Regions from separate parts of the Bradyrhizobium sp. USDA 4510 genome, predicted to be linked through region 1. Evidence: riboswitches for the same ligand, from Rfam matches in the RefSeq annotation. Region 1 holds a riboswitch; the other holds the start of a gene.
What was found. A riboswitch is a leader RNA that binds a small molecule or an ion and turns the genes downstream of it on or off. The one in region 1 is predicted to bind glycine.
Positions count from the first base shown of each region.

Region 1 (14,850 bases):
TTGCGCAAGCTGATCGAGTTTGACGACGACACTTTCGACAAGCTGAAGCAACTCGGGCGCGACCGGATGGCGACCTTGCAGGAGCTCGCCGACGAAGCTTTCGCCGACCTGCTCAAGAAGCACGGCATTCCGATCGACCTGAAGGATGCGCTGCGCAAGAGCGCAAGACTTCAGGAAGCAACAAGACTTCAACAGGCAACGAGACCGCAAGGCGCAGCGAAGCCTCGCCCCGCCGCACCGAACGCCGCGCGCAAGCGCGGCCGCAAGCGCTGAAGCTTCAGCCGATCTTCTTCAGTCCCGTTTTGTATTGCGGGCCCCTGATGGCGTAGGACTTCGCCGGCCGCGACAGCGCTTCGGCCTGCGCCGCGTCAAGCGTACGCACCACACGCGCGGGCGCACCGATGATCAGGGAATTTTCCGGAAACTCCTTGCCCTCGGTGATGACGGAGCCGGCACCGACCACGCTGCCGCGCCGGATCCGCGCGCCGTTCATCACGATCGATCCCATCCCGATCAGCACGCCGTCTTCCAGCGTGCAGCCGTGCACGATCGCATTGTGCCCGATGGTGACGTTGTTGCCGATGCTGAGGGGAAAACCGGGATCTACGTGCAGGGTGGAATTGTCCTGGACGTTGGAGCCCTCGCCGATCTCGATCCACTCATTGTCGCCGCGCAGCACGGCGCCGAACCAGACGCTCGCGGCGGACTTGAGGCGGACCTTGCCGATTACAACGGCATTGTCGGCGATGAAGTAGCTGCCGTCGGCGGGAAGATCGGGCGCCTGCCCGTCGAGTTCGTAGATCGCCATTGAGGTCTCCCTGGAGCGTTTTCGAGCGAAGTGGACACCGGTTCGCGTGAAGAAAACGCGTCGAAACGAAAATCCAGAGCTTCGGCTTCTGATTCAATCAGAACCGAAGCCCTGATCGCAGGAGACCTTGGCACGACGGCCGACATGGTTTCAAGCAAGCGCGACCGTGATCGGCCGCGGATCATGATCGGATCACGCCAGCACGCCCGCAGCGCGCAGCGTCATCACGAAGAAGGTGCCCGACATCAGGCTCCAGAAGCCGGAGATGACGGTTGCCATCATCACGAATTCGAAGCGGCGGCGCTCGATGCGCGCCCCGCGCAGCGTGTTGCGCATGATGATGAACGGTGCGGCGAAGACGAGGAACGGGACCGCGGCGAAGGTCTTCGGCGCCGCGCCCTCCTGCAGCAGGCCGAAACCGGCCGGGCGCTCCGCCATCGCCTGGTAACCGTTGGCCAGCGCGCCCGCGAGCGCGAAACCGATCAAGAGCGAGAACAGGGAATTCAAGGTATCGGGCGACATCGGAAACTTCCGCTACGCAACAGGCCACCCGCCCTGCTTCGCAGAATTGGCAGCCTGCCGCCACATCATCCTTAAGGAAAGGTTAACCGGACACATCAGGCGCGGCGTTTGCGCATGGCCATTCGGTCCCGGATTCCATTGGAATCGTACGGAAATTCCCCGCTACGTGGCATATTCGGCAGATGATTCGGCCACTCCCGACCTGATCTCAGCCTCGCTCATGACGCTTCTCTCGACCGCCCAGCATCTCGCCCGCGACACCCGCCGCAACCCGCGCGCGCATCTCGTTCCGATCATCGCCTCGGCGGTGATCGCGGCGGGCGCGGTCGCGCTTGTCGCCTATCTGCTGTGGCCGACCTACACGACCATCCCGCCGAGCGATCCGTCGCGGCTGCCGGTGAGCGTCGGCGGCACGCTGTTCAACGTGCCGACGATGGCGGTGCGCATGAAGATCCAGCGCCACTCCGGGCCGCAGGAGCGCGTCGATCTGAGCTTCCTCTATCCGTCGCTGGACGCGCCCGCCGCGCCGAAGCACTACAGCGCCGATACGGTCGATGACAAGGTGCAGCCGATCGACAGGATCTTCGTATCGATCGCGGCGCACCACGATTCACTCGCGCCGGACATGCGCCTGCGCACGATCTATCCGCGCTATCTCGACGAGCGCGCAAACATTGATGACGGCCTGACGGCGCGCGCGTTCCGCGACGGCACGCCCTATGGCGGCGAGGACCTGTTCACCGCGAGCGAGCCGCAGCTGACCGCGCGCTGCACGCGCGACACCTCGACGCCCGGCATGTGCCTGAGTGAGCGGCGCATCGACGGCGCCGACCTGATCTTTCGCTTTCCGCGCAGCTGGCTCGCGCAGTGGCGCGACATCGCCACCGCGATGAACCGTCTCTCCGCGCAGATGCACAGCGCGAAGGGATGACACTGTCATTGCAAGCGGAGCGACGTTTCCGCGAAGGATGGTCGCTCCAGCGCAAAATCGCTCTGCAATTTTGTCGCGAGTTCGTCGTAACGACGTGTGAAGGCGAGGCTGTTCCGCCTTACTCGGCCAGATCCTCTTCCAGGATGGCCATCTGGAACTGGAACGAGCGATCATCGTCCTCGTCGTCGACGAACAACACGCCGATGAACTCCTCGCCGATATAGACCTCGGCCGAGTCGTCCTTCTTGGGCCGCGGCACCACGCGGATCTTGGGATTGCTGAACACGCGTTTGAGATACGCGTCGAGCTTCCTGACTTCCTGAACGTCCACGGCCGTCTCCAATCGGGTCGATGATTTTCGGGGGAGTTTTAGGACGAGACGGCAAAGATCGCCAGAGCCTTTTCAGGCTTTGGCGACGTGATGTTGCGCACACGACTCTCGTTTTGTGCTTTGTGGCGTTTTCTTCACGCGAACCGGCGCCCACTTCGCTCAGGAACGCGCCGCGATCAGAAAGCGAGTGAAATCAAAGCCCGATCGCGCTGAGCATCTGGTCCATGGTACGCGACGGCTCGGCACAGCCGGCCTCGCCGACGATTTTCGCCGGCACGCCCGCGACCGTGACGTTGTGCGGCACCGGCTTGACCACGACCGAGCCGGCCGCGATGCGCGCGCAATGACCGATCTCGATATTGCCGAGAATCTTGGCGCCGGCGCCGATCAGCACGCCGTGGCGGATCTTCGGATGGCGATCCTCGTTCTCCTTGCCGGTGCCGCCGAGCGTGACGCCATGCAGGATCGAGACATCGTCCTCGATGACCGCCGTCTCGCCGCAGACGAAACCGGTGGCATGATCGAGGAAGATGCCGCGGCCGATCCTGGCGGCCGGGTTGATGTCGGTCTGGAACACGGCCGAGGAGCGGCTCTGCAGGTAGAAGGCAAAATCCTTGCGGCCCTTCTGATAGAGCCAGTGCGCGAGACGGTGGGTCTGCAGCGCGTGAAAGCCCTTGAAGTAGAGCAAGGGATCGATGAAGCGCGAGGTCGCCGGATCGCGGTCATAGACGGCGACGAGGTCGGCGCGGAACGCGTTGCCGATATCGGGCTCATCGCGCAGTGCCTCGCCATAGGTCTGGCGGATCAAGTCGCCCGACAGCGCGGCGTGATCGAGCCGCTCGGCAATGCGATGGACCACCGAATCTTCCAGCCGCTCATGATGCAGCACGGTCGCATAGATGAAGGATGCGAGTTCCGGCTCGCGCCGCAGGATGTCCTCCGCCTCGCCGCGGATTCGATCCCAGATCGGATCGAGCGCCGCAAGCTTGCCTCCCTGCGGATTGACCTGATGAACTGCCATAGCTGCTCTCGCAATTCGGTTGTTCTGATGTGCGTTATAGCACGATGGACCCAGCGCGTCCCGGGATGGCTCAGTACGGTAAACCCCAGCCGAACACCCCCGGGCCGGCGTCTAGGGGAATTGGTCGGGATTTTGCCGAAATCAAGCCGTGCTTCTGCAACTATTGGCGGATTTCGTCCCCCGTGTGGTTTTGGGCATGGTCGGCCCCAATAAAAGGGGGAAACATCATCAATACCCGGAGTTTAGGTGCCCGCCTGACCGATGCACGGTCGGTCTGGATCGCGACCATTGCCATCCCCCTCCTGCTGCTCGCCCCTGCCTTCTGGAACGGCTATCCGCTGCTCCAATGGGATACCGGCGGCTACCTGGCGCGCTGGTATGAGGGCTACCTGGTGCCGAGCCGGTCCACGGTATTCGGCATCTACCTCCATGTCGGCGAGACATCGGATTTCTGGCTCAACCTCGGCATCCAGACCCTGGCGACGCTGTGGATCCTGCAACTGACGCTGCGCGTGCTCGGCCTCGCCCGGCCGGTCCGGCTGATCGCGATCAGCCTCGCGCTGATCGCAACCACCGCCCTGCCCTGGCTGGCCAGCATGCTGCTGACCGACATCTTCGCCGGCCTTTCGGTGCTCGCGCTCTTCATCCTGATCCTGCACGGCGAACGGATCTCGACGCTGGAGAAGGCGGTGCTGTTCGGGTTCATCGCGTTTTCGGCCGCCACGCACAGCGCGACGCTGGCGGTGCTGCTCGGCCTGTGCTGCGTCGGCTGGATGCTGCGTCCATGGCTCGGGCAGCGCATCCCGTTCGCGGGCCTCGTGCAAGGCAGCCTGACCACCGTCGCCGGCGCGGCGATGCTGCTGGCGGCGAACTTTGCGCTGTCCGGACAGCTGGCCTGGACGCCCGGCGGCTATGGCGTCGCCTTCGGCCGCATGCTGCAGGATGGCATCGTCGCGCAATACCTGCACGATCATTGCGCGACGGAGAAGCTGAAGCTCTGCCCCTATCGCAACGAGTTGCCGCCGACCGCGGACGACTTCCTGTGGGGCCACAGCATGTTCAACACGCTCGGCCGCTTCAAGGGACTGAATGACGAGATGGGCACCATCGTGCTGCGCTCGCTGGCCGAATATCCGGAATGGCAGGCAAAGGCGGCGCTGACGGCAACCGCCGACCAGCTCATGCATGTCGCGACAGGCGAAGGCGCCAATGGCTGGATCCCGCATACCTACGGCATCATCGAGCGCTACATTCCCAAACAGGTCCGGCCGATGCGCGCGGCGCGGCAGCAACGCTGGCACCTCGACTTCACCGCGATCAACCGCATCCACGTGCCGGTCGCGCTGGGCTCGATGCTCCTGGTCGTCATCCTGTTCGGCCGAGGACTGTGGCAGCGGCGGCTCGACGATCTGACGTTGCTGGCGGGCACAGTCACTCTCGCCCTGCTCGGCAATGCCTTTGTCTGCGGCGTGATCTCGGGACCGCACGACCGCTACGGCGCGCGCATGGTGTGGGTCGCGACCTTCGTGGTGCTGATCGCGGCCGCGCGCGCCTTCGCCAGGGATGAAGCCGACGATCTATTTTCGCCGCGACAGGAAGTCGGTGACCCCGGTCTTGTAGACCTTGTCGCCGACCGCCCGCATGTGATCGCGGTTCGGAATGTCGAGCACCTCCGAACCCGGAATGATCCGGCCGAGCGCTGACGCCGAGCCCGCAATCTCGTCCTTGCTGCCGACCGCGATCAGAACCGGCACGCGGATGCCGGCCGCCTCCTCGCGCGTCATCAGGCGGCGCGAGCCGCGCAGGCAGGCGGCGAGCGCGCGGCGGTCGGAGCGGGTCTGATCGGCAAAGGCGCGGAAGGTACGGCCGACCGGGTCGGTGACATCGTCGAGCGACGGCGCCTCCAGCGCCAGCGCGACCGCCTCGCCGGGGCCGCCGCCCTCGATCAGTCCGATGCCGATCCCGCCAAGGATCGCCGAGCGCACCCGATCGGAATTCTCTCGCGCCAGGATCGCGGTCATCCGCGAGCCCAGCGAATAGCCCATGATGTCGGCGCGCGCGATTCCGAGATGGTCCATCAGCGCAATCACGTCGCCGGCCATGGTCGCGATCTCGTACTGCGCGGCATCGTAGAGCTTGGCGGATTCGCCGTGGCCACGATTATCGAGCGCGATCACCCGACGGCCGGCCTTGACGAGATCGGACACCCAGGTCGGGTAGATCCAGTTGACGTTCTTGCTCGAGGCAAAGCCGTGCACCAGCACGATCGGTTCGCCCGCGCCTTCGTCGATAAAGGCAATTTCAACATCGCCGTGATGGAAACTCGGCATCATCCATTCCGTTTGTTCTTGGGATTTGCGATTGGCGATCGACAGGCGACCGCAAGCCTAACCCTGGGCGGGCATACTCGCCAAGGTAGCCTGAGCGGCCATCTGCTGCTTCAGGCGCAGCACCTTGCTTCGTCTGAGCCACCCGGCGGTGGCCCGTTCGGTGGTGGCCTTGATCGACGACAGGAAGCCGAACAGCGCCAGCAGCGCGCCGAACAGCCACATGGTGAGATTGAATGCGCCGGCCGCCAGCAGCAGCGCGCCGCGGCCGAGCAGCTTCAGGATCGCGCGGGTCTGGCCGCCCTTGACCTCGGCTATCCGCGCCGCCCGCGCGATCTCCCTCGGATTCTCGGCGACCTTCAGCGTATCCCGCGCAGCGCGAACCCCGGCCGCCTCGCCGATGCGCCCGACGTCCTTGGCGACGCGCACCAGCGCGCCGGCCTTCTCGGCGCGGAAGGCCGCGCGGATCGCGGTTGCGGTTTGCACCGGCCGCAGCACCGAGCCGGATGCGACCGCCTCGCGCAGCGCCGGCTGGTCGACCACCTCGCGGGTCGAACGCCCGGCCCATTCGATCATCCCCTCGCTCAGCCGTCCGGCCTTGCGCGTATCCTTGACCAGCGTCAGCCCGGCGCGCAGCGGCCCGGCGCCGCCGACCGACACATAGGTGGCCGCGGTCACCGCGAGCCCGGCGGCCGCGAGGCCGAGCACCAGCTGGTCGGTGTCCTCGCCCATCACGAGGTGCTTGCCCTCGCGCACGACGTCCCGGACATCACCGAATACGAACAGGTCGCCGGCGACCGTGCCGGACAGGCTTGCGACATCGTCGGCATTGCCGGTCACCAGGCCGGTGGCGAAGCCCTTGGCGTAATGCATGCTGGATGATTGCTCGGCGCGCGCGTCATCGACGCGCTTGGTGAGATCGTCACTAAGTGCGATGCTCTTCTCGCCGGCGAGTTCGACAAAGCTGGCCGCAAGGTCGGCATCGCCGGAAGCCAGTGCCGCCTCGATATTGTCCGCGATCAACGCCGGGTTGTTGCGCAGCACGGAATTGAGCCTGATGTCGGCGAGCGCAGCGGGATCGTCCCGCGCCGCCAGCACGGTGCCGGCATCACGGGCGTGCGGCCAAATAGCCGCGCCCACGGCAGCACTTGCTGCCACGCCGACCACCGCCAAGCTGACGCGCACCCGATTCATCCCGATAAAACCTCTAGTTTTATTCGCCTTGGAGATAGTGTGCCGTTTTTGCGACACAACGGCTCCGACCAAAGGAGGGCTTCTCTGGGACGACAAGATTGTGTCGAATTTGCATGAGCAAATGAGCCATCGGGGCTCTAGGAATCAACTGTTCCCGCCAGTATGGTGCGCGGCATTTCGCGATGCCGCATGCTGTTGATTGCGTCTGCCCATCGTTGCCATCAAGGTGAGAATATGTCCGACCACGTCGTCCCGCACTTCCATAACGATGCCGGTGTCTCGGTGATCGAAATCGGATCGCAGGAGTTCATGTGCGTCGGCGCCAACCCGCCGTTCGACCATCCGCACGTGTTCCTCGACCTCGGCAATGACAACGAGATTATCTGCCCGTACTGCTCGACGCTTTATCGCTTCGCATCCGACCTCGCGGCCGGCGAAGCGCGACCGCCGGAATGCGTGCTGAAAGACAAGGTCGCCTGACCGCTCCGTGGCGCTGACGCGAACCGTCATCGTTGCAGGCGCCGGGATCGGAGGACTGACGGCGTCGCTGACACTGGCGGCACAGGGCTTTCGCGTCGTCGTGCTGGAGAAGGCCGAACGGCTCGAGGAAGCCGGCGCCGGCATCCAGCTCTCTCCCAATGCCAGCCGCATCCTGGTCGAGCTCGGGCTCAAGGAACCGCTTGCGCGGCGCGCGGTCACGCCTGAATCCGTCAACATCCTGAGCGCGCGGGCCGGTGGCGAGATCGCACGGATGCCGCTTGGCCAGGCCGCCGAGTTCCGCGCCGGCGCACCCTATTGGGTGATCCACCGCGCCGATTTGCAGGCGGCGCTGCAGGCCGCCGCGAGCGACCATCCCGATATCGATCTGCGGCTCGGCTGCCAGTTCGAGGATGTGACCAAGCATGCGCGAGGCCTCACCGTCGTGCAACGCCGCGGCAATTCACGGCAGGAGGAATTGGCCGTCGCGCTGATCGGCGCCGACGGCATCTGGTCGTCGGTGCGCGGGCATTTGTTTCCGGATGTACAGCCGCAATTCTCCGGCCTGATCGCCTGGCGCGGCACGCTGGACGCCACCGCCCTGCCGCGTGAATACACCGCACCGCGCGTGCAGCTCTGGATGGGACCGGACGCACATCTCGTCTCCTATCCCATCTCGGCCGGACGCCAGATCAACGTGGTCGCGATCGTATCGGGCACCTGGAACCGGCCGGGCTGGAGCGAGCCCGGCGACATCAACGAGATCAAGGCTGCATTCGCCACCGCGCGCTGGCCCGCGACGGCGCGGATGCTGATCGGCGCGGTCGACGGCTGGCGCAAATGGGCGCTGTTCACCCTGCCCGACATCGGTCGCTGGAGCGAAGGCGCGGTGACGCTGCTCGGCGATGCCGCGCATGCGATGCTGCCGTTCGCCGCACAAGGTGCCGGCATGGCGATCGAGGATGCGGCCGTGCTCGCCAAGGCCTTGAGCGACGGCACCGGGGAAAACACCGCGGGCATTCCCGCGGCGTTGACGCGCTACGCACGGGTGCGGCGCGGGCGCGTGCTGAAAGTGCAGCGCCTGGCGCGACAGCAGGGCCGCATCTATCATTTGCGCGGGCCGGCGGCGATCGCGCGCGATCTGGCGATCCGCGCCATCGGTCCGGAGCGCATGCTGGCGCGGCAGGACTGGATCTACGACTGGCGAGCCTGAGCTCGGCCAATCACGACCGACCCGTCTGGAAACGCAAGCTTAGTGGACGAGGCCTCGCGGTGCGCGCGGGCCCTTCGCCGCCGGCGTGGAAGCCGCGGGGGCCGCGGCCGCAGGCGTGTCCGGCGTGCTTTCATGGCACCTGCCTTTGCGCCAGGCCTCATCCGCCAGCTTCTGCTGGGAGTGGATCGAGATCAGCTCGTTGCGATAGACCATCTCGGAGACGACAGTACCGCCGACGCCGGTCTCCGCCTTGGCCATCAATTTTTCCTGATCCGCCGCGCGGGTCTTGAGATTGCTGCGCTCGTTCTCGAGCTGCTTGCAATCATAAAGCTCGTACTTGGCGGGATCGGCGAATGCCGACGGCACGGTGTCGCCGATCTGCGCGCAGCCGGAAACGCCCGCAGCCGAGGCGAGCAGCGCGATGACGGCCGCCGCGCGCGACAGCTTCAGGCGGCGTGGGAAACGAACAGACATTCAGCTTTCTTAACCGGACAGTGTTGAGATTGCCTAAAGCAGCCACCGGTGTCCGGATTGAGGCTCAATCGCGGCGGCGCGCTGCTTATCCCAATGCTCGGCCGCCGAGGCAAATGGAATTGCGGGCCGCCGCTTAAGCCTTTGAAAGCTCACCTGTTAGCACCGGATAATGACAATTCCACTCCGCGCCCAAACGCGCTAGAAATCGGCGCGCCTGGCGCAACGCGGACGTGGCGGAACTGGTAGACGCAAGGGACTTAAAATCCCTCGATGGCAACGTCGTGTGGGTTCGAGTCCCACCGCCCGCACCAACCTTCGCATGCCACGCGCACCCGAGCGGGCCAGCGTCGTGTTTCCCGGCTGTGGCGCAGTTCACACGCCGCGATCGCTGATTGTCGTAGTCTTGCCCGCATTGGAAATTCCGGCCGCGGATTTTCGCGGCTGTTGCATTTCGAAATCAATTTTGGTCGGAGATCGGCGATGGAGATTGCAAACTGCAATCGGATTGCAAAGAGCAATCGGATTGCCAGCGAAACGGCGCGCGATCATGGTGCCCTTACTCTCGAGCATGGCGACGATGCGGCTCATTGCAGCAACGGGCTCAATGCCCAGAATTTCCGCAACGCTGCGCCCGACGACCGCGCGATCTACCGGCGATGGATCCGCGGCGCGATCATGGTGTACGGACTGCTCACGTTTGCCGCTGGAGCGGCGGTCTGGATGAGCGGAACCGGCACCAGACAGACACAGCTCACGAGCTTGTCGAGCCCGAGCAGCATGACACCAGGCCACGGCGATTAGCGGTCGCCGGTTCGGAACCCGTGCACTGCGTATTCGTTGTCATGCCGCAATTGGAGCATGACGATGCCGAACGACGATCCATCCGCGCAGCGCGCAACCGACCAACCCGATCAGCGCAAGGAGTGCCCCTCCCCGCCGCAGCACGCACCACAAGGCGGACCACCGCTCAGCGACGGACTGGAGCAGCTCCGCGACAGCCACACCTGACAAGCGATAGCGCGAAAAGAAAAATGGCCGGGACAAGTCCCGGCCATTTGTTTTGCGTCAAGCCGCAAGCTTACTCGGACTTGTCGATATTCCAGAAGATCGGCGTTGCCGGGCCGTCGAGCACACCGGTCAGCGACTTCCGCCATGCGCTCGGAATGGTGTACTGGCCGAGCGGAACGTAGATCACCTGATCGTAGGCCTCGGTCTGGATTTCCGCGGCGATCTTCTTCTTTTCCTCAGCCGAGCCGGCGCGCGCGAACTTGTCACGCAACTCCTCGATCTTCGCGTCTTCGGCCCAGCCGAACCAGCCGCCATTCTTGCCGCGACCGGTGATCGACGCGTTGACGATCGGGTCGGAGACGTCGGCCGCGACCCAGTTGGTGAAGAACATGTTCCAGCCGCCTTCCTTCGGCGGCTTCTGGCTGGCGCGGCGGGTCACCACGGTCTGCCAGTCGGTGGCCTGCAGGTCGACCTTGAAGCCGGCCTCGCGCAACTGCTGCGCAGCCACGACCGGTTGGGCTTTCAACGTCGTGACGTCGCCCGGCGCCATGATCACCACGGGGGTGCCGTCATAGCCGGATGCGGCAAGCGCCTTCTTGGCTTCCGCCAGGCCGTTGCCCTTCACCAGCGTTTCGGCCCCGACGTCGGTCTCGAGCGGCGTGCCGCAGACGAAGAAGGCGCCGCAGATCCTCTGGTACTTGGCGTTGCCGACCAGCGCGTCGAGCACGTCCTTCTGGTTCATCGCCAGGAACGCAGCCCGGCGCACCTTCGGATTGTCGAACGGCGGATAGAGGAAGTTCATGCGTCCGAGGGTCTGGAAGCCGAACTTGTTCAGGACGTCGATCTTGAGATCCGGATTGGCTTCGAGCACCGGTAGCATGTCGAACGGAAGGTTCTCCATGAAATCGATGTCGCCGGATTGCAACGCGTTCACCGCGGTCTGCGCATCGGCCATCGTGACCCACTCGACACGGTCGACCTTGACCACCTTGCCGCCCGCGGTCCAACTCGCAGGCTCCTTGCGCGGCACGTAGTCCTTGTTCTTCTCATAGACCGCCTTCACGCCCGGCTGGAATTCCGCCTGCACGAATTTGAACGGTCCGGAGCCGATCTGTTCCGGGATCGGCTTGTCCGGCGGCGTCTCGGCCAGACGCTTCGGCATCATGAACGGCACGCGCGATGACGGCTTGCCGATCGATTCCAGCACGAGGCCGTAGGGTTCCTTCAGCTTCAGCGTGATGGTCTTGGCGTCGGTCGCCTCCAGGCTCGCGACGAAGTCCATCAGCTTCTGGCCCATGCCGTCGACCTTGCCCCAACGCTGCAGCGAGGCGACGCAGTCTTCCGCGGTGACCGGCGCGCCGTCGTGCCACTTCAGACCGTCGCGCAGCGTGAACGTGTAGGTCAGCTTGTCGTCGGAAACCTTCCAGTCCGCCATCTGCGGCTGGATCTTGAAATTGGAATCCGTCGCCAGCAGCGTGTCATAGATCATGTAGCCATGATCGCGGGTGATGTAGGCCGTGGTCATGATCGGATCGATGACGCGCAGATCCGAGTGCATCACCGCGGTGATGGTCTTGCCCGCGGCCATCGCCTGCGGCGCGAATGACAATTCCTGCGGCGCGAACGACAGCGCGAGCGCCGTCAACGCGGCCGCTAGCGTGCGGTGTTTCCAACGCGAGATAGGGAACATGCAATCTCTCCTGACGTGTAACTGGTCAAAGCCGGCTTATTCGTTATGCATGTGGTTCGTTATTTAGGCGAACTAACATGCTGTATGGCTTGTGAAATTGAGACTTGCACCAAGCGCCAAGCGCGTCAATCGGTTTCAGGTCGCATCGGACGTACACAAACGAATGAGGCCGCGCGCCAGATTTTGGCTTTACAAAATCGTCGGCTGAGATTTTCGTAACGCGCGCGCGATGCCGGCGCCGTCAGAACAACAAGAGAGAACAACGATGAACCCCGCCAATCTCCCCTTTGATTCCGAAACGATGCTGCAGGGCCTGCGCAGCTGGGTGGAATGCGAAAGCCCGACCTGGGACGCCGCCGCGGTCGAACGCATGCTCGATCTCGCCGCCCGCGAGATGGCGATCATGGGTGCGACGATCGAGCGCATCGCCGGACGCCAGGGCTTCGCGGGCTGCGTCCGCGCCCGTTTCCCCCATCCGAAACAAGGCCAGCCCGGCATCCTGATCGCCGGCCATCTGGACACCGTTCACCCCGTCGGCACGATCGAAAAGCTGAAGTGGCGGCGCGAAGGCAACAAGTGCTTCGGGCCGGGCATCTTCGACATGAAGGGCGGCAACTACCTGTCGATCGAGGCGATCAGGCAATTGGCGCGCGCCTCCTTCACGACTCCGCTGCCGATCACCGTGCTGTTCACCCCCGACGAAGAGGTCGGCACGCCGTCGACGCGCGACATCATCGAGGCGGAAGCCGCGCGCAACAAATATGTGCTGGTGCCGGAGCCCGGCCGTCCGAACAACGGCGTCGTCACCGGCCGTTATGCGATCGCGCGCTTCAACCTGGAAGCCACCGGCAAGCCCAGCCATGCCGGCGCAACGCTGTCTTCCGGTCGCTCCGCGATCCGCGAGATGGCGCGGCAGATCATCGCCATCGACGGCATGACCACCGAGGACTGCACCTTCTCGGTCGGCATCGTGCATGGCGGCCAGTGGGTCAATTGCGTCGCGACGACCTGTACCGGCGAAGCGCTCAGCATGGCCAAGCGCCAGGCCGATCTCGACCGTGGCGTCGAGCGCATGCTGGCACTGTCGGGCACCGCCAACGACGTGACCTTCAAGGTGACGCGCGGCGTCACCCGCCCGGTGTGGGAGCCCGATGCGGGCACCATGGCGCTCTATGAAAAGGCAAAAGGCCTTGCTGCAGCGATGGGTCTCGATCTGCCGCACGGCAGCGCCGGCGGCGGCTCGGACGGCAACTTCACCGGCGCGATGGGCATCCCCACGCTCGACGGCCTCGGCGTTCGCGGCGCCGATGCACATACGCTCAACGAGCACATCGAGGTCGACAGCCTCGCCGAACGCGGCCGCCTGATGGCGGCACTGCTGGCGACGCTGGACTGACATCGATTTGCACTGCACAACACGTTGGCACTGCCGGATCGAAATTTAGCCTTGTCCATTTTTAAGGCTTCGCCTACGGTCCGGCCGTCCAACGCGACGATGCGGGAGAGATCGAACCGACAACAATCGTGTTGTTGGCTTCGGCGCCGACGGAGCAACCGCCCCGGAAACTCTCAGGCAAAAGGACTGTATCGTCAGGACGATCTGGAGAGAGACGAACATGGCCGCACATCAAGGGCCATGACGTCCACCGAAGGGGATAGTTCGCTTCTGGCCACAGCCCGATGCGGATCAAGCTCTCAGGTACCGTGACAGATGGGGCGCCGATGCCGGTTTCACCGGCGGTTCGGCGACTCTAACCCACGGGAGCCTGACAACTATCATGCCACACATCGCGATCATCGGCGCCGGCATCACCGGCGTAACGACGGCCTATGCCCTGCTTGAACGCGGCTACAAGGTGACTGTCCTCGACAGGCATCGCTACGCCGCGATGGAAACCTCGTTCGCCAATGGCGGACAACTCTCCGCCAGCAACGCCGAGGTGTGGAACAGCGCCGCGACCATCCTCAAGGGGCTGCGCTGGATGCTGAGAAGCGACGCGCCGCTGCTGATGAACCCGAAGCCGAGCTGGCACAAATATTCCTGGATCGGCGAGTTCGTAGGCCACATCACGCGCTATCGCGGCAACACCATCGAGACCACGAAGCTCGCCATCGAAGCGCGCAAGCATCTGTTCTCGATCGCAGAGCGCGAAAACATCGCCTTCGATCTCGAACGCCGCGGCATCCTGCACGTCTATCACGACAGGGCCGGCTTCGAAGCCGGCCTCAAGGTCAACGCGCTGCTGCAGCAAGGCGGGCTCGACCGCCGGCCGGTGACCCCGGACGAGATCCGCGTCATCGAACCCGCGCTGCAGACAACCTGCTATGGCGGCTTCTTCACGCCGTCGGACGCGACCGGCGATATTCACAAATTCACGCGTGGGCTTGCCGACGCCTGCATCCGCCGTGGCGCGAGGTTCGTCCATGAAGCCGACGTCGACACGATCGCACACGGCGATGACGGCTTCCGCATCGGCTGGAACGAAGCTGCTTCACATGATGCTGCGGTCGCGACGCGCCAGCAGCTGCAGGCGGACGGGATCGTGATTTGCGCCGGCGTGGCGAGCCGCCACTTCGCCAGCCTGCTCAACGACCGCGTCAATGTCTATCCGGTGAAGGGCTATTCGATCACGGTGCAGCTCGATGCGCCGCAAAGCCGGAATGCGGCCCCAACCGTCAGCCTGCTCGATGAAGCTGCGAAGATCGTCACCAGCCGGCTCGGCGCCGACCGCTTCCGCGTCGCCGGCACCGCCGAGTTCAACGGCTTCAACCGCGACATTCGCGCCGATCGCATTCAACCGCTGGTGGACTGGGTGCGGCATCATTTCCCGGAGATCGACACGTCGAAAGTCGT
Region 1 is NZ_JBSSBT010000001.1:4,639,100-4,653,949, forward strand. Features, by position in the region: gene ACVMDN_RS21475 (hypothetical protein) at 1-273, shown strand; gene ACVMDN_RS21480 (gamma carbonic anhydrase family protein) at 278-808, opposite strand; gene ACVMDN_RS21485 (DUF6949 family protein) at 1,001-1,330, opposite strand; gene ACVMDN_RS21490 (hypothetical protein) at 1,551-2,261, shown strand; gene ACVMDN_RS21495 (DUF3126 family protein) at 2,380-2,592, opposite strand; gene cysE (serine O-acetyltransferase) at 2,786-3,613, opposite strand; partial or broken gene ACVMDN_RS21505 (hypothetical protein) at 3,796-5,187, shown strand; gene ACVMDN_RS21510 (alpha/beta fold hydrolase) at 5,191-5,943, opposite strand; gene ACVMDN_RS21515 (hypothetical protein) at 6,001-7,134, opposite strand; gene ACVMDN_RS21520 (zinc-finger domain-containing protein) at 7,369-7,614, shown strand; gene ACVMDN_RS21525 (FAD-dependent monooxygenase) at 7,622-8,824, shown strand; gene ACVMDN_RS21530 (hypothetical protein) at 8,864-9,298, opposite strand; tRNA gene ACVMDN_RS21535 (tRNA-Leu) at 9,523-9,609, shown strand; gene ACVMDN_RS21540 (hypothetical protein) at 9,743-10,099, shown strand; gene ACVMDN_RS21545 (hypothetical protein) at 10,163-10,306, shown strand; gene ACVMDN_RS21550 (ABC transporter substrate-binding protein) at 10,377-11,996, opposite strand; gene ACVMDN_RS21555 (M20/M25/M40 family metallo-hydrolase) at 12,262-13,392, shown strand; glycine riboswitch at 13,485-13,591, shown strand; glycine riboswitch at 13,595-13,709, shown strand; gene ACVMDN_RS21560 (D-amino acid dehydrogenase) at 13,775-14,850, shown strand, end outside.

Region 2 (14,850 bases), 170 kb from region 1:
GTGATCGATTCGGTCGCGGCGCTGGTGCCGAAGGCCGAGCTCGAGGGCGAGATGGGCGATGCGCTGCCGGGTCTGCAGGCCCGCCTGATGAGCCAGGCGCTGCGCAAGCTCACCGCCTCGATCAACAAGTCGAACACGATGGTGATCTTCATCAACCAGATCCGTATGAAGATCGGCGTGATGTACGGCTCGCCGGAGACCACCACCGGCGGCAACGCGCTGAAGTTTTATGCCTCGGTTCGTCTCGACATCCGCCGCATCGGCGCTATCAAGGAGCGCGACGAAGTCGTCGGCAACACCACCCGCGTCAAGGTGGTGAAGAACAAGCTGGCGCCGCCCTTCAAGCAGGTCGAGTTCGACATCATGTATGGCGAGGGCGTTTCCAAGATGGGCGAGATCCTCGACCTCGGCGTCAAGGCCGGCATCGTCGAGAAGTCCGGCGCCTGGTTCTCCTATGACAGCCAGCGGCTCGGCCAGGGTCGCGAGAATTCCAAGGCGTTCCTGAAGTCGAATCCCGACATCACCGCCAAGATCGAAGCCGCGATCCGGCAGAACTCCGGCCTGATCTCCGAGCAGATCCTCGCCGGCACGCCCGAACGCGACGCCGAGGGCGAGGAGCCGACGGAGGAGTAAGTCTCAATCATTTCGCTGCAAGCGGGCGCTGAGGACGTTGAGTTGCCGACGTCTTCGGCGCCCGTTTGGTTTTGTGTGTCTTTTGTAAAGCAGTTGATCCTCAGCTTGCGGTGCTGATGCCATCGCGCGTAGCCGGAGAGCATCGTGACAAGTCTGATCCTGGCGACAAGTGAACTCGCGAGCTATCGCCTGAGGCAGGCGGGAAGGGCGGACATCGTCGTCGGGTTGAGGCCGCGCTTCGTTTGGGGGAAAATGCCCTCGTCGGATGACCTCACGACCCTGCTGGAACCGCGTTCCGCAAAGCATGTCGATTTCGACACGCACTGGCTCGACTTCGCCAGTTCAAGATGGACCGGCTCGATCGGTCGGGACATTGGGCTTGTCGAGTTGTGCGAGCGTTGCGATAGCGTCGAGCTATGGGCTGATCCCCAGCCGAATGACCAGTTGGTGCTGGCCTGGTTGCTCGACGTGCTCCGCCCGCACCGCCACATCGTAGCGAAGCTCAAGCTGGTCCAGACCGATGTCGAGATCGGCGGGTACCGAGGCGAGAGCTTGGCGAAATGGCGATTGCCTGCACTTGCGGTGACCGATGATCGGCTGGAATTGGCCGGTCGCGCCTGGAATGCCTATCGCGCTCCGACGCCCGAGCCCTGTTTCGACCTTCTCATGCAGGATCTGTCGGCCATCCCGCAGCTCCGCGCGGCGCTGATTGCGTTGCTGGAGGAGCTACCCGGGCAAGACACCGGCCTCGGCGCGTCCGAACTGCGGATGCTGGATCTCGTCGCCGACGGCGAGACAAGCCCACAGGTCCTTTCAAACGAGCTGAACCGGGAACGCGGCGTGTTCGATTTTCAGGAAGCGGAGCTGATCCTGGACCGGCTCGCCTATTGTCCATCACCGGTTCTGACCGGATTCCCCGCGGAGATCGAAGCGCCCGACGATCTGAAGGCCCGAAACAACCGACACCGGGACAGTCGGCTGTCGCTCACCGATTTCGGCCAGGAAGTGTCGGATCGCGAGCTCGACTTCAGCCAGTACAACACGATCCATCGCTGGTGGGGCGGCACCGAACTGACCAATGAGCGGCTGTGGCGCTGGGACGCCGAGAGCCGCACTCTCGTCGCTCCGTAAGGCTTGTTCGAGCGACGCCAGCACGCGACGTTCTGATCTCTACGCCAGCGCCTTTTCCCGGCTCGCGATCAGCGCCCGCAAATCCTCGGTCACCGCGACCGACTGATGGGTCTTCTGGTCGGTCGCGACCCAGATGATCTCGCCGGTGGCGCGCAGGTCATCGGAGCCTTTGGCGAAGATCGCGAGCGCAAGATTGATCGAGGAGCGGCCGATCTTGGCGACCCGGACGCAGACCTCGATGTCCTCGTCGAACCGGATCGGAGCCTTGTACTCGACGACCGATTTCACGGTGTGGAAGTCGATGCCGGTCCGCGCCACCTCGCCGAGATAGTCGTAGCCGAGCGCGCGGAAATATTCGGTGATGGCGGTGTCGAAATAGGTGAGGTAGTGGGCGTTGAACACCACGGCCTGCGCGTCGACCTCCGAATAGCGGACGCGGACCGGGAAATGGAACCAGAATTCCTCGCGCATGTTTCCTCCTGCCGCGGGCGGGCCAGTCCGTCATTCCGGGGCGCGACGAAGTCGCGAATCCGGAATCCGGAAGTCGTGGATCGAGATTCCGGGTTCTCGCTTCGCGAGCCCCGGAATGACACCGAGTGAATCACGCGTCAGAGACGCAGCACGACGTAGCTGCAACAATGGTGCGCTTTACTCAGCCGCCTGCGCGTAATCCTCGACCGGCGGGCACGAGCACACCAGGTTGCGGTCGCCGTAGACGTTGTCGACGCGGCCGACCGGGCTCCAGTATTTGTCGGACCGCGACACGCCGTCCGGGAAGCAGCCTTCGGCGCGGGTGTAGGCCCGGTTCCAGGCATCGTCGGCGATGTCGTGCACGGTGTGCGGCGCGTGGCGCAGCGGCGAGGCCTCGACCTCCCAGCGGCCCTTCTCGATCTCCGCGATCTCGCCCCGGATCGCGATCATGGCGTCGCAGAACCGGTCGATCTCGAACTTCGATTCCGATTCCGTCGGTTCGATCATCAGCGTGCCCGCCACCGGGAAGCTCATGGTCGGCGCGTGGAAGCCGTAGTCGATCAGGCGTTTCGCGATGTCGTCGACGGTGACGCCGCTGGTCGTCTTCAGCGGCCGCGGATCGATGATGCACTCATGCGCAACGCGGCCGCGCTCGTTGCGGTACAGCACCGGGAAGTGTGGCTGCAGCCGTGCGGCGATGTAGTTGGCATTGAGGATCGCGATCTCGGTGGCGCGCGTCAGACCTTCGCCGCCCATCATCAGGATGTAGATGTAGGAGATGGTCAGGATCGACGCCGAGCCAAACGGCGCGGCCGACACCGGGCCGATGGCGTGCGCAGTTGCCCCGTCGGTTGCGGGATGGCCCGGCAGATAGGGCGCAAGATGCGCCTTCACGCCGATCGGGCCCATGCCGGGGCCGCCGCCGCCATGCGGAATGCAGAAGGTCTTGTGCAGGTTGAGATGGCTGACATCGGCGCCGTAATCGCCGGGCCGCGACAGTCCGACCTGCGCGTTCATGTTGGCGCCGTCGAGATAGACCTGGCCGCCATGGGCATGCACGATGTCGCAGATCTCGCGGATATGCTCCTCGAACACGCCGTGGGTCGACGGATAGGTGATCATGACCGCGGCAAGGTTGGCGGAGTGCTTCTCCGCCTTGGCGCGAAGATCATTGACGTCGACGTCGCCGCGCGCATCGCACGCGACGACCACGACCTCCATGCCGACCATCGCAGCCGAGGCCGGATTGGTGCCGTGCGCGGAGGAGGGGATCAGGCACACCTTGCGGTGCGGCTCGCCGCGCGCGAGGTGATAGCCGCGGATCGCCAGCAGCCCGGCATATTCGCCCTGCGCGCCGGAATTCGGCTGCAGCGAGACTGCGTCATAGCCGGTGATGTCGCACAGCCATTGCTCCAGCCGCTTGAACAGCGCGTGATAGCCCTTGGCCTGATCCGCCGGCGCGAACGGATGCAGATTGCCGAACGCCGGCCAGGTCAGCGGGATCATTTCGGTGGTGGCGTTGAGCTTCATCGTGCAGGAGCCGAGCGGGATCATCGCGCGGTCGAGCGCGAGGTCACGATCGCTGAGCTTGCGCATGTAGCGCAGCAGCTCGGTCTCGGAACGATGCGTATTGAACACCGGATGGCTGAGGAAGGCGCTGGTGCGCCGCAGCTCCTTCGGCAGCGCCTCGTGCGCGCCGGCCTCGATCTCGGCATAGCTGAGCTTGCCGCCGAACACGCGCCACACCGCCTCGACCGTCTCCGGCGTCGAGGTCTCGTCGAGCGCGATGCCGAGCGTGGTCGCGCCGACGCGAAGGTTGATCTGTTCCGCCTGCGCGCGGGTGACGAGCTCGATCTGCTTGCTACCTGCCTCGACGGTCACGGTATCGAAGAACGCTTCGCTGGTCGGCGCAAAGCCGAGCTTGCGCAGGCCGGCCGCAAGCACGGTGGCGCGACGATGCACGCTGCGTGCGATATGGGTCAGGCCCTCGGGACCGTGATAGACCGCATACATCGAGGCGATCACGGCGAGCAGCACCTGCGCGGTGCAGATGTTCGAGGTCGCCTTCTCGCGGCGGATATGCTGCTCGCGGGTCTGCAGCGCGAGGCGATAGGCGGGCTGGCCACGCGAATCCACCGAGAGGCCGACGATGCGGCCGGGCAGCGAGCGCTTCAGCGTGTCGCGCACCGCCATATAGGCGGCGTGTGGTCCGCCATACCCCATCGGCACGCCGAACCGCTGCGCCGAACCGATCGCGATGTCGGCGCCGAGCTCGCCGGGCGAGGCGAGCAGCGTCAGCGACAGCAGGTCCGCCGCGACGATCGCAAGCGCGCCCTTGGCGCGCAGCGACGCGATGGCAGGCTTGAGGTCGCGTACTGCGCCCGACGTTCCCGGATATTGCAGCAGCGCGCCGAGCACATCGGCGTTGTCGAGCTCGGTCAGGGGATCGCCGACCACCAGCGCCCAGCCCAGCGGCGCGGCGCGCGTGCGCATCACCGCCAGCGTCTGCGGATGCACCTCCTTGTCGACGAAGAACACCTTTGCCTTGACCTGCGAGTGGCGCTCGGCGAGCGCCATCGCTTCCGCCGCGGCGGTCGCCTCGTCGAGCAGCGAGGCGTTGGCGACGTCGAGCCCGGTGAGATCGCAGATCATGGTCTGGAAATTGAACAGGGCCTCGAGCCGGCCCTGGCTGATCTCCGGCTGGTACGGCGTATAGGCGGTGTACCAGGCCGGGTTCTCCAGAATGTTGCGCTGGATCACCGCGGGCAGGATGGTGCCCGAATAGCCCTGGCCGATCAGCGAGGTGAACACCTGGTTCTGCGCGGCGAGCTCGCTCATATGCGCGAGCGCCTCGGTCTCGCTCAGCGCCCGGCCGAGATCGAGCGGCGCCTTCTGCCGGATCGACGCCGGCAGCGTCTCGTTCATCAGCGCCTGCAGGCTCGCGGCGCCGACCGTCTCCAGCATCGCGTTGACGTCGCGCGGCGACGGTCCGATGTGGCGGCGGACGAAATCGGTGGCGGCTTCGTTGATCGGCTTGAAGGGCGCGTTCATGACGTGATCCTCGGAGTGATCCTTTAGGCGGTGTGCGCGGCGTAGGCGGCCTCGTCCATCAGGCCGCCGAGCTCGCCCTTGTCGGCAATCTTCAGCTTGAAGAACCAGGCCTTGCCGCCGGCGTCGGAATTGACCAGCGCGGGCTCGGCGGCGAGCGCGTCGTTGACCTCGACCACCTCGCCGGAGATCGGCGCGTAAACGTCGGAGGCGGCCTTGACGGATTCGACGACAGCGGCGGCCTCGGCCTTCTTCAGGCTGCGGCCGACCTTGGGCAGTTCGACGAACACGACGTCGCCGAGCTGCGACTGCGCATAGTCGGTGATCCCGATCGTGGCGACGTCGCCCTCGATGCGGAGCCATTCGTGGTCGGACGTGTACAGCGTCGTCATGGGGTCGATCCTTTGGCGTTCAGCGTTTGTAGGTATTGGGGACGAAGGGCGTAGCGGCGACTTTCAGCGGCAGCCGCTGGCCGCGCACTTCGGCGAAAACGGTGGTGCCGACGGCGGAAAGGGCCGTGGGCAGGTAGCCCATCGCAACCGGCGCATTGAGGCTCGGGCCGAAGCCGCCCGAGGTCACCTTGCCGATCTGCTCGGTCGAGCCGGCATCGGCGAACAGCGCGGCGCCTTCGCGCACCGGTGCGCGGCCGTCAGGCTTCAGGCCGACCCGTCGGCGCGCAGCGCCATCTGCGAATTGCGCGAGAATTTTGTCGGCGCCGGGGAAGCCGCCGGCGCGGGCGCCGCCGCTGCGGCGAACCTTCTGCACCGACCATTCCAGCGCGCCTTCGACCGGTGTCGTCGTGGTGTCGATGTCATGGCCATAGAGGCACAGCCCGGCTTCGAGCCGCAGGCTGTCGCGCGCGCCGAGCCCGATCGGCAACACGTCGGGATTGTCGAGCAGCGCGGTGACCAGGGCTTCCACCTTGTCCGCGGGCACGGAAATCTCAAAGCCGTCCTCGCCGGTATAGCCGGAGCGCGAGACGAAGCAGTCGACGTCGCCGACGCGGCGCGGACCGGCATCCATGAATTTCATCGAACCGACATCTGCACAAAGTTTCGCCAGCGCCGATTCGGCTTTAGGGCCCTGCAGCGCGATCAGCGCGCGGTCGGCCAGCGAGATGATCTCGCAGGCGTCGGAGAGATTCGCGCGCAGATGCGCCTCGTCCTCGGCCTTGCAAGCGGCGTTGACCACCAGGAACAGGTGATCGCCGAAATTCGCCACCATCAGGTCGTCGAGCAGGCCACCGTCATTGTTGGTGAATTGCGCGTAGCGCTGCCGTCCCGGCGCGATGCCGACGATGTCCTGCGGCACCAGTTTTTCCAGTGCGAGCGCGGCATCCGCGACCTTGCCGGATTTGGCCTTCAGCACGAGCTGGCCCATGTGCGACACATCGAACAGGCCGGCTTCCTTGCGGGTGTGCAGGTGCTCCTTCAGCACGCCAGCCGCGTATTGCACCGGCATGTCATAGCCGGCGAACGGCACCATCTTGGCGCCTCGCGCAAGGTGCAGCGCGTGCAGCGGGGTCTGTTTCAGCGGGGAGGTTTCGCGCGCAAGCATCACAGGGCCTCGCGGTTCCCGCCGGGGACCTATTTCCCCTTGAGAAACCTGCAGAAAGCCCCATCTGTCGCTGTGCCTGAGAGTATTATCCCGTCGGCGGACGCATCGGGGCGAACCCCAGCGTCTCTTTCCAGATGTCAGACGTCACGCGGTCCTTTTGCCTGAGAGTTTCCGGGGCGGTTGCTCCTTCGGCGCCGGCGGTAAGGCCGGTCTCTCCCGACGTGACTAGGTATAGGTAGGTAGAAAACACGGCGCCACCAAGACTGTCAACGCAGCTGCAGCAACTATCCAATGGGCTTTGTGCTGCCGCGGCAAGCCCATGATCCGCCTGCACAGTTTCTGGACACCGCAGCTGGCAATGTCTAAAAGCGTTCGGCCGGAAAATGACGCCTTTTTGCGGCTGGCCGGCCACTTTTTCCGATTGGATGAACATGAGCAGCGTCAACGACATCAGGTCGACATTTCTGAACTACTTCAAGGCGAACGGGCACGAGATCGTGGCCTCGTCGCCGCTGGTGCCGCGCAACGACCCGACCTTGATGTTCAACAATGCCGGCATGGTGCAGTTCAAGAACGTCTTCACCGGGATCGAGAAGCGTCCCTATCAGCGTGCCACCACGGCGCAGAAATGCGTGCGCGCCGGCGGCAAGCACAACGACCTCGACAATGTCGGCTACACCGCGCGCCATCTCACCTTCTTCGAGATGCTCGGCAACTTCTCGTTCGGCGATTACTTCAAGGAGCGCGCGATCGAGCTGGCCTGGAACCTGATCACGAAGGAGTTCGGGCTGAAGAAGGACAAGCTGCTCGTCACCGTCTACCACGACGACGACGAGGCGGCGGGCCACTGGAAGAAGATCGCCGGCTTCTCGGATGACCGCATCATACGGATCGCGACCTCGGACAATTTCTGGGCGATGGGCGATACCGGCCCGTGCGGGCCGTGCTCCGAAATCTTCATCGATCGCGGCGAGCACATCTGGGGCGGTCCGCCGGGCACGCCTGAGGAGGACGGCGACCGCTTCCTGGAGTTCTGGAACCTGGTGTTCATGCAGTACGAGCAGGTGACGAAGGAGGAGCGCGTGGCGCTGCCGCGTCCCTCGATCGATACCGGCATGGGCCTGGAGCGCATGGCGTCGATCTTGCAGGGCGTCGAAAGCGTGTTCGAGAGCGACCTGTTCCGCAACCTGATCGATGCGGCATCGTCGGCGCTCGGCCATGGGCCGAACGCGCGGAACGTGGCGTCGTACCGGGTGATCGCGGACCATCTGCGTTCGTCGGCTTTCCTGATCGCCGATGGCGTGCTGCCGTCGAACGAGGGCCGCGGCTATGTGCTGCGCCGGATCATGCGCCGCGCGATGCGCCATGCGCAGCTGCTCGGCGCGAGCGAGCCGCTGATGCATCGGCTGGTCTGGGCGCTGGTCCGCGAGATGGGCCAGGCTTATCCGGACTTAGTGCGCGCTGAGAAGCTGATCGAGGAGACGCTGCGGCTGGAAGAGACGCGGTTCCGCAAGACCCTGGTGCGCGGATTGTCGCTGCTCGACGAGAAGAGCGCCGGCCTCAAGAAGGGCGACATGTTCGACGGCGACACCGCCTTCACCCTGTACGACACCTTTGGTTTCCCGCTGGACCTGACCCAGGACGCGTTGAAGTCGCGCGGTATCAGCGTCGACCAGGCGGCGTTCACCGACGCGATGGAGCGCCAGCGCATCAAGGCGCGTGCGTCTTGGGCGGGCTCCGGCGAGGCGGCGAGCGAAGCGATCTGGTTCCCGCTGCGCGAGAAGCTCGGCGCGACCGAGTTTCTGGGCTACGAGACCGAGAGCGCGGAAGGCGCGGTGACGGCGCTGATCAAGGACGGCGCCGAAGTCGCGAGCCTCAAGGCCGGCGAGAGCGGCGCGATCGTCTTGAACCAGACGCCGTTCTACGGCGAGTCCGGCGGCCAGGTCGGCGACACCGGCGTGCTGACCGGGGAGGGCGTTAAGTTCCGCGTCACCGACACGCAGAAGAAGGCCGGCGATCTCTTTGTGCATCTCGGCACGGTGGAGCAGGGCACGCTCGGTGTCGGCACCGCATTACAGCTCGAGGTCGACCACACCAGGCGCTCGTCGATCCGCGCCAACCATTCGGCGACGCATCTGTTGCACGAGGCGCTCCGCCAGGTGCTCGGCGATCACATCGCGCAGCGCGGCTCGCTGGTGACGCCGGACCGGCTGCGCTTCGACTTCGTGCATCCGAAGCAGATCACGCCGGAAGAGCTCGCCCGGATCGAGGACATCGCCAACGATGTCGTGCTGGAGAATGACGAGGTCACGACCCGGGTCATGGGCGTCGACGATGCCCGCGAGGCCGGCGCCCGCGCGCTGTTCGGCGAGAAATACGGCGACGAGGTTCGCGTCGTGTCGATGGGCAAGGGCGCCCGCGATCACGGCCAGAACGCGCTTGGCTGGTCGGTCGAGCTCTGCGGCGGCACCCATGTCCGCCGCACCGGTGACATCGGCATGATTTCCGTGACCAGCGAGGGCGCGGTCGCGTCCGGCGTGCGCCGTATCGAGGCGCTGACCGGGCATCATGCGCGCAAGCACGCCAACGACACCATCGCGCTGGCCAAGACCGCGGCGCTGGAGCTGCGCACCACGATCGACGACGTGCCGGCGCGCATCACAGCTCTGATGGAAGAGCGCAAGAAGCTCGAGCGCGATTTGTCCGACGCCCGCAAGAAGCTCGCGATGGGCGGCGGCGGTGCGTCGAACGGCGCCGCCTCAGCCGTTCGCGAGGTCGGCAATGTCAAGCTGCTGGCGCGCGCGGTCGAGGGCGTCGAGACCAAGGATCTCAAGAGTCTCGTCGACGACGGCAAGAAGCAGATCGGCTCGGGCGTGGTCGCGATCGTTGGCGTCACCGAGGACGGCAAGGCCGGCATCGTGGTCGGCGTCACCGCCGATCTGACCGCGCGGTTCAACGCGGTCGAGCTCGTGCGCAAGGGCTCCGAGGTGCTCGGCGGCAAGGGCGGCGGCGGCCGGCCCGACATGGCGCAGGCCGGCGGGCCCGACGGCGCCAAGGCCGACGCCGCGCTGTCGGCGATCGAACAGGCCATGACCCAACAGGCATCGGCTGGCGCCTGACGGAGAGGCTGATCGTGGCGACGGCTCCGCTTAAGCCCACGATCGGCGATCCCGGGCTGCGCGACCGTCTCTACGAGCTGCTCGAACGCGATGATCTGCCGCATTCGGGCGGCTTGCGCTTTGCCCGGGTCATCGTCGCCATCATCGCCGTCGATGTGCTGGCGGCGATCCTGGCCTCCGTGCCCGAGATCGACGCGCAGTTCGGCTGGCTGCTGACGACCATCGAGATCGCGGCGGTCATCGCCTTCGCGCTGGAATATGCCGCGCGGCTCTGGAGCGTGGTCGGCCACTCGCTGCGCGACATGACGCCGGCGCGGGCGCGGCTGGAATACGCCTTCTCGGCGCTCGGCGTGATCGACCTGCTGGCCTTCCTGCCGTCGGCCGTCGCGCTTGCGACCGGCGACAAGACCGCGCTGGTGCTGTTCGGCATGCTGCCGTTCCTCAAGCTGGTGCGCTATTCGACCGCGATGCGCTCGCTGCTGGCGGCGCTACATGCCGAGCGGCGCACGCTGTTCGGCTGCGTGGTGATCCTGACCGGCGCCGTGCTGCTGTTTGCCTCGCTGCTCTATGCCATCGAGCACAGGGTGCAGCCGGACAAGTTCGGCACCATGCCGCAGGCGATGTGGTGGGCGATCGTGACGCTCGGCACCGTCGGTTACGGCGACGTCGTCCCGATTACGCCGCTCGGCCGGACCGTCACGGTGGTCGCGATCGTGGTCGGCTTCGCGATGATCGCGCTGCCGGTCGCGATCATCTCGACCGCGTTCGCCGACGAGGTCCGGCGCCGCGACTTCGTCGTGACCTGGGGCATGCTGGCGCGGGTGCCGCTGTTCTCACATCTTGGCGCTGCCGATATTTCCGACATCATGCGCTTGCTGCGGTCGCAGACCATCGAGGCCGGCGAGGTCTTGGTGCGGCGCGGCGATGCGGCGTCATCGATGTATTTCATCACCGCGGGCGAGGTCGAGATCGACCTGCCGAGCCAGCTTGTGCGGCTTTCCGACGGCGCGTTCTTCGGCGAGATCGCGCTGCTGCGGCGGACCAGCCGCTCCGGCACGGTGACGGCGGCGCGCAAGACCAAGCTCCTGGTGCTCGATGCGCAGGACTTCCATGCCCTGATCGAGCGCATGCCGGCGCTCGCCGCGCATGTCCGGGAGACCGCCGAGGCGCGGCTTGCCGACCCGATCGCGGCCGGCGGCGACCTTGCCGCCGCAGAGATCGCCCAGGCGCCGCGCGAAATCGACGGCGGCATCCGCGACTAGAACCTCATTCCGATTGAATCGGAACGAGGCCTCGATTCTTCGTTTGGCGCGTTTTCTGCACGCGAACCGGTATCCACTTCGCTCGAAAACGCTTAGTCCCGTCGCAGGAACACGTAATCCGCCGAGTAGGCCGCTCCCTTCAGCGCGCCTGATTTGTCGCAAGCGCCGCTGAGCTCGCCGCCCGAGGTGTTGATCCGCTGCACGGTTGCGACGCCGGAGAAGAGGCCGTTGCCGCGATGGGCGATCACCTCGAGCTTCAGCCAGGGAATATCGGCGGCGGTGGCGCCGGGTGTGCTGCCGGCGGTGCGGGCGGTCACGACGCTGCCGTCGACATGCTCCCAGTTCGGACCCGCATAATGCCGGCCGACCGTGCGGCCGTCGGCGATCAGGGTGGCGATCGGTTCGCGGAACGACCAGGCGAGCTTGCCGTCGGTGACCGGCTTGCACTCATAGACCTGCACGCCCTCGGCATGGACGGTGAGGATCTTGGACTCGCCAGGCGCCGCGACGGCGTCGGGCAGGGGATCGGCAGCGAATGCCGCCGACGTGGTGAGCGAGAACGATGCGAGCACGACGGCTCTGACAAGGGCCACGGTCATGCTCGCACCTGTCTTCCCAGGATGACGGCCTCAGGCCGCGATCGCCTTCACGAGGTTGTCGGATACCTTGTCGAGGAATCCGGTGGTCGAGAGCCAGCGCTGGTCGGCGCCGACCAGGAGCGCGAGGTCCTTGGTCATGTAGCCCTCTTCGACGGTCGCGACGCAGACCTTCTCCAGGGTGGTGGCGAACTTTGCCAGCGCCTCGTTGTTGTCGAGCTTGGCGCGATGGGCGAGGCCACGGGTCCAGGCGAAGATCGACGCGATCGAGTTGGTCGAGGTCTCCTTGCCCTTCTGGTGCTCGCGGTAGTGGCGGGTCACGGTACCGTGCGCGGCCTCGGCTTCCACGGTCTTGCCGTCCGGGGTGAGCAGCACCGAGGTCATCAGGCCGAGCGAGCCGTAGCCCTGGGCCACGGTGTCGGACTGCACGTCGCCGTCATAGTTCTTGCAGGCCCAGACATAGCCGCCGGACCATTTTAGCGCCGAGGCCACCATGTCGTCGATCAGGCGGTGCTCGTAGGTCAGGCCCTTGGCGTCGAATTCCTTCTTGAACTCGCGGTCGAAGACGTCCTGGAAGATGTCCTTGAAGCGGCCGTCATAGACCTTCAGAATCGTGTTCTTGGTCGACAGATAGACCGGGTAGTTGCGCATCAGGCCGTAATTGAACGAGGCGCGGGCGAAATCGGTGATGGAGTCGTCGAGATTGTACATCTCCATCGCGACGCCGGCGCCGGGCGCCTTGAACACTTCCTTCTCGATCACGGTGCCGTCCTCGCCGACGAACTTCAGCGACAGCGTGCCCTTGCCGGGGAACTTGATGTCGGTGGCGCGGTACTGGTCGCCATAGGCATGGCGGCCGATGATGATCGGCTTGGTCCAGCCGGGAACCAGGCGCGGCACGTTCTTGCAGATGATCGGCTCGCGGAAGATGCAGCCGCCGAGGATGTTGCGGATGGTGCCGTTCGGCGACTTCCACATCTGCTTCAGGCCGAACTCCTTCACCCGGGCCTCGTCGGGGGTGATGGTGGCGCATTTGACGCCGACGCCGACCTTCTTGATGGCTTCGGCGGCGTCGATGGTCACCTGGTCGTTGGTCTCATCGCGGTATTCCATGCCCAGATCGAAATAGAGCAGTTCGACATCCAGGAACGGGTTGATCAGCTTGTCCTTGATGTACTGCCAGATGATCCGGGTCATCTCGTCGCCATCGAGTTCGACGACGGGGTTGGATACCTTGATTTTTGCCATGACGGGGAGGCCCTCTTGGGAACGGCGCGCTTTTGACGGCGGGGGTGGAAAATACGCCTGCGCTATAGCACCGCCCGGGGGCGGGCGGAAGCGGAGGGGTTATGCACTTTCAGCCCATCTTTTCACCGAGAACCGCCACTCTGGACGGACCAGAATAGCGCCTCTCGGCCCTTGTTCTTGACGGGTTTTCTTCACGCGAACCGGTGCCCGCTTCGCTTGAAAACCCTCTAAAACGCCGCCTGCGTCGCGGTCCCGGCCACGATGTACCAGGTCACGAACAGGCCCGCGATCAGGGCCCCCGGCAGGCTCGATCCGGTCCGCCGCCAGGTGAAGGTCGCGATCACGGCGACGATCGCGAGCAGGGGCACGAACTGGATCGCGACGATGGTCGAGAGCGGCACGAAACCGGGGTCCGGGACCGGGTTGAACAGCTTCCCCGTCAGCCACAGCGTGCCGTATTGCAGCACCAGCAACACGATGAAACCGAACGTCAGCACCAGGATGTTGGTCAGGTACAGCGCCCCGCGCGGCGCATCCATGGTCGAGAAATTCCGGTGCAGCACGTGCAGCGCCACGACGAAAAACGCCGTGAACGGAATCAGATAGATCAGGAAGATGAGGAATTGCTTCGCGCTCATCAACTTGAGTGCGACGATCCAGAAGCGGAAGTCGATCTTGAAGGCGAGGTCGGCAAGCCACAGCGCGGCGTAGCCGACCGCGACCGAAGCCAGCGCGATCACGATGGATTGACCGACGAGGCCGGCCCGGGTGGTGCGCCTTGGGGCGAAGGGCATCAGCGCCAGCGTGATCAGGCCGTTGATAATGGCCCAGACCAGGATCTGGTTGGTGATGCCCTGCGGCAGGAATGCGCTGGGGGCCACGAAGGTGCCGCCCAGCGCGAAGGCCGGATAATAGGTCAGCGCCGGGATGAAGGCGGACAGGATGAACGCCGTGGTCCAGCGCCGGCCCTTGGCAGCCTCATGCGGCGGCATGGTGCCGTCGGCAACCGCCGGCAGCCGGAGGCGGGAGAACGTCTTGGCTTCCAGCAGCCCGTCGAACGTCCCGATGACAAGGGCAATGAAACCGATGAGGGCGATGAGCGTGCCGATCTCCTTGCGGAACCAGATCTGATCGTCGACCGGGCGCGGGGTGCCGCCCTTCAACGTCTTGGCGAACCAGTCCAGGCTGTAGCCGATCGTTTCATGCGAGATGTGCTCCGCCGGATGGGTCATCGCCGGGGTGTACAGCGCCCGCGCGGTGCCGTTGGCTGGATCGCCATAGACCTTGCCCGGCTCGACCGCGCCTTGGGTGCCGAACAGCGCCCAGAGCTTTGGGCTCGTGGTGACGTCGCGGGCCAGCTGGACGCCCCACATCAGGTCGGGGAATTCCTCATACTGGGCGAACACCAGCGCGGTGTTGCGCGGCCACGACGTGGTGCCCTCGGCCGCGAACGGCTTGCCGGTGGACGAGCCCTCCAGCACCATCGACTTGTAGTCGTTGGGCTGAGCTGCGGCGGCCGCCAGCACGGTCCAGCCGCCCATCGAATGGCCCTCGAGCCCGATATTCTCCTTGTCGACGAATTGGAGGCTGCGGAGATAGGCAAGGCCGTCAGGTCCGCCAAAACCGTTGGCGAAGGAGGGCGGGTCGCTGTAGCCATGGCCGGTCTGGTCGAGCGCCAGCACGACATAGCCACGGCGGGCGAACTCGATGGCGAAGCCGTCCTGGGTCTCGCGAGAATTGATGTAGCCGTGAACGGCGAGGATGCCGGGCGCCGGAATCTGCGCG
Region 2 is NZ_JBSSBT010000001.1:4,812,311-4,827,160, reverse strand. Features, by position in the region: gene recA (recombinase RecA) at 1-633, shown strand, start outside; gene ACVMDN_RS22415 (hypothetical protein) at 778-1,764, shown strand; gene ACVMDN_RS22410 (acyl-CoA thioesterase) at 1,804-2,235, opposite strand; gene gcvP (aminomethyl-transferring glycine dehydrogenase) at 2,413-5,286, opposite strand; gene gcvH (glycine cleavage system protein GcvH) at 5,310-5,675, opposite strand; gene gcvT (glycine cleavage system aminomethyltransferase GcvT) at 5,695-6,840, opposite strand; glycine riboswitch at 6,981-7,069, opposite strand; gene alaS (alanine--tRNA ligase) at 7,272-9,959, shown strand; gene ACVMDN_RS22385 (cyclic nucleotide-gated ion channel) at 9,971-11,221, shown strand; gene ACVMDN_RS22380 (DUF3455 domain-containing protein) at 11,314-11,820, opposite strand; gene ACVMDN_RS22375 (NADP-dependent isocitrate dehydrogenase) at 11,851-13,065, opposite strand; gene ACVMDN_RS22370 (alpha/beta hydrolase family protein) at 13,293-14,850, opposite strand, start outside.
Region 2: another riboswitch for glycine. It lies ahead of gcvT (glycine cleavage system aminomethyltransferase GcvT); the one in region 1 lies ahead of ACVMDN_RS21560 (D-amino acid dehydrogenase).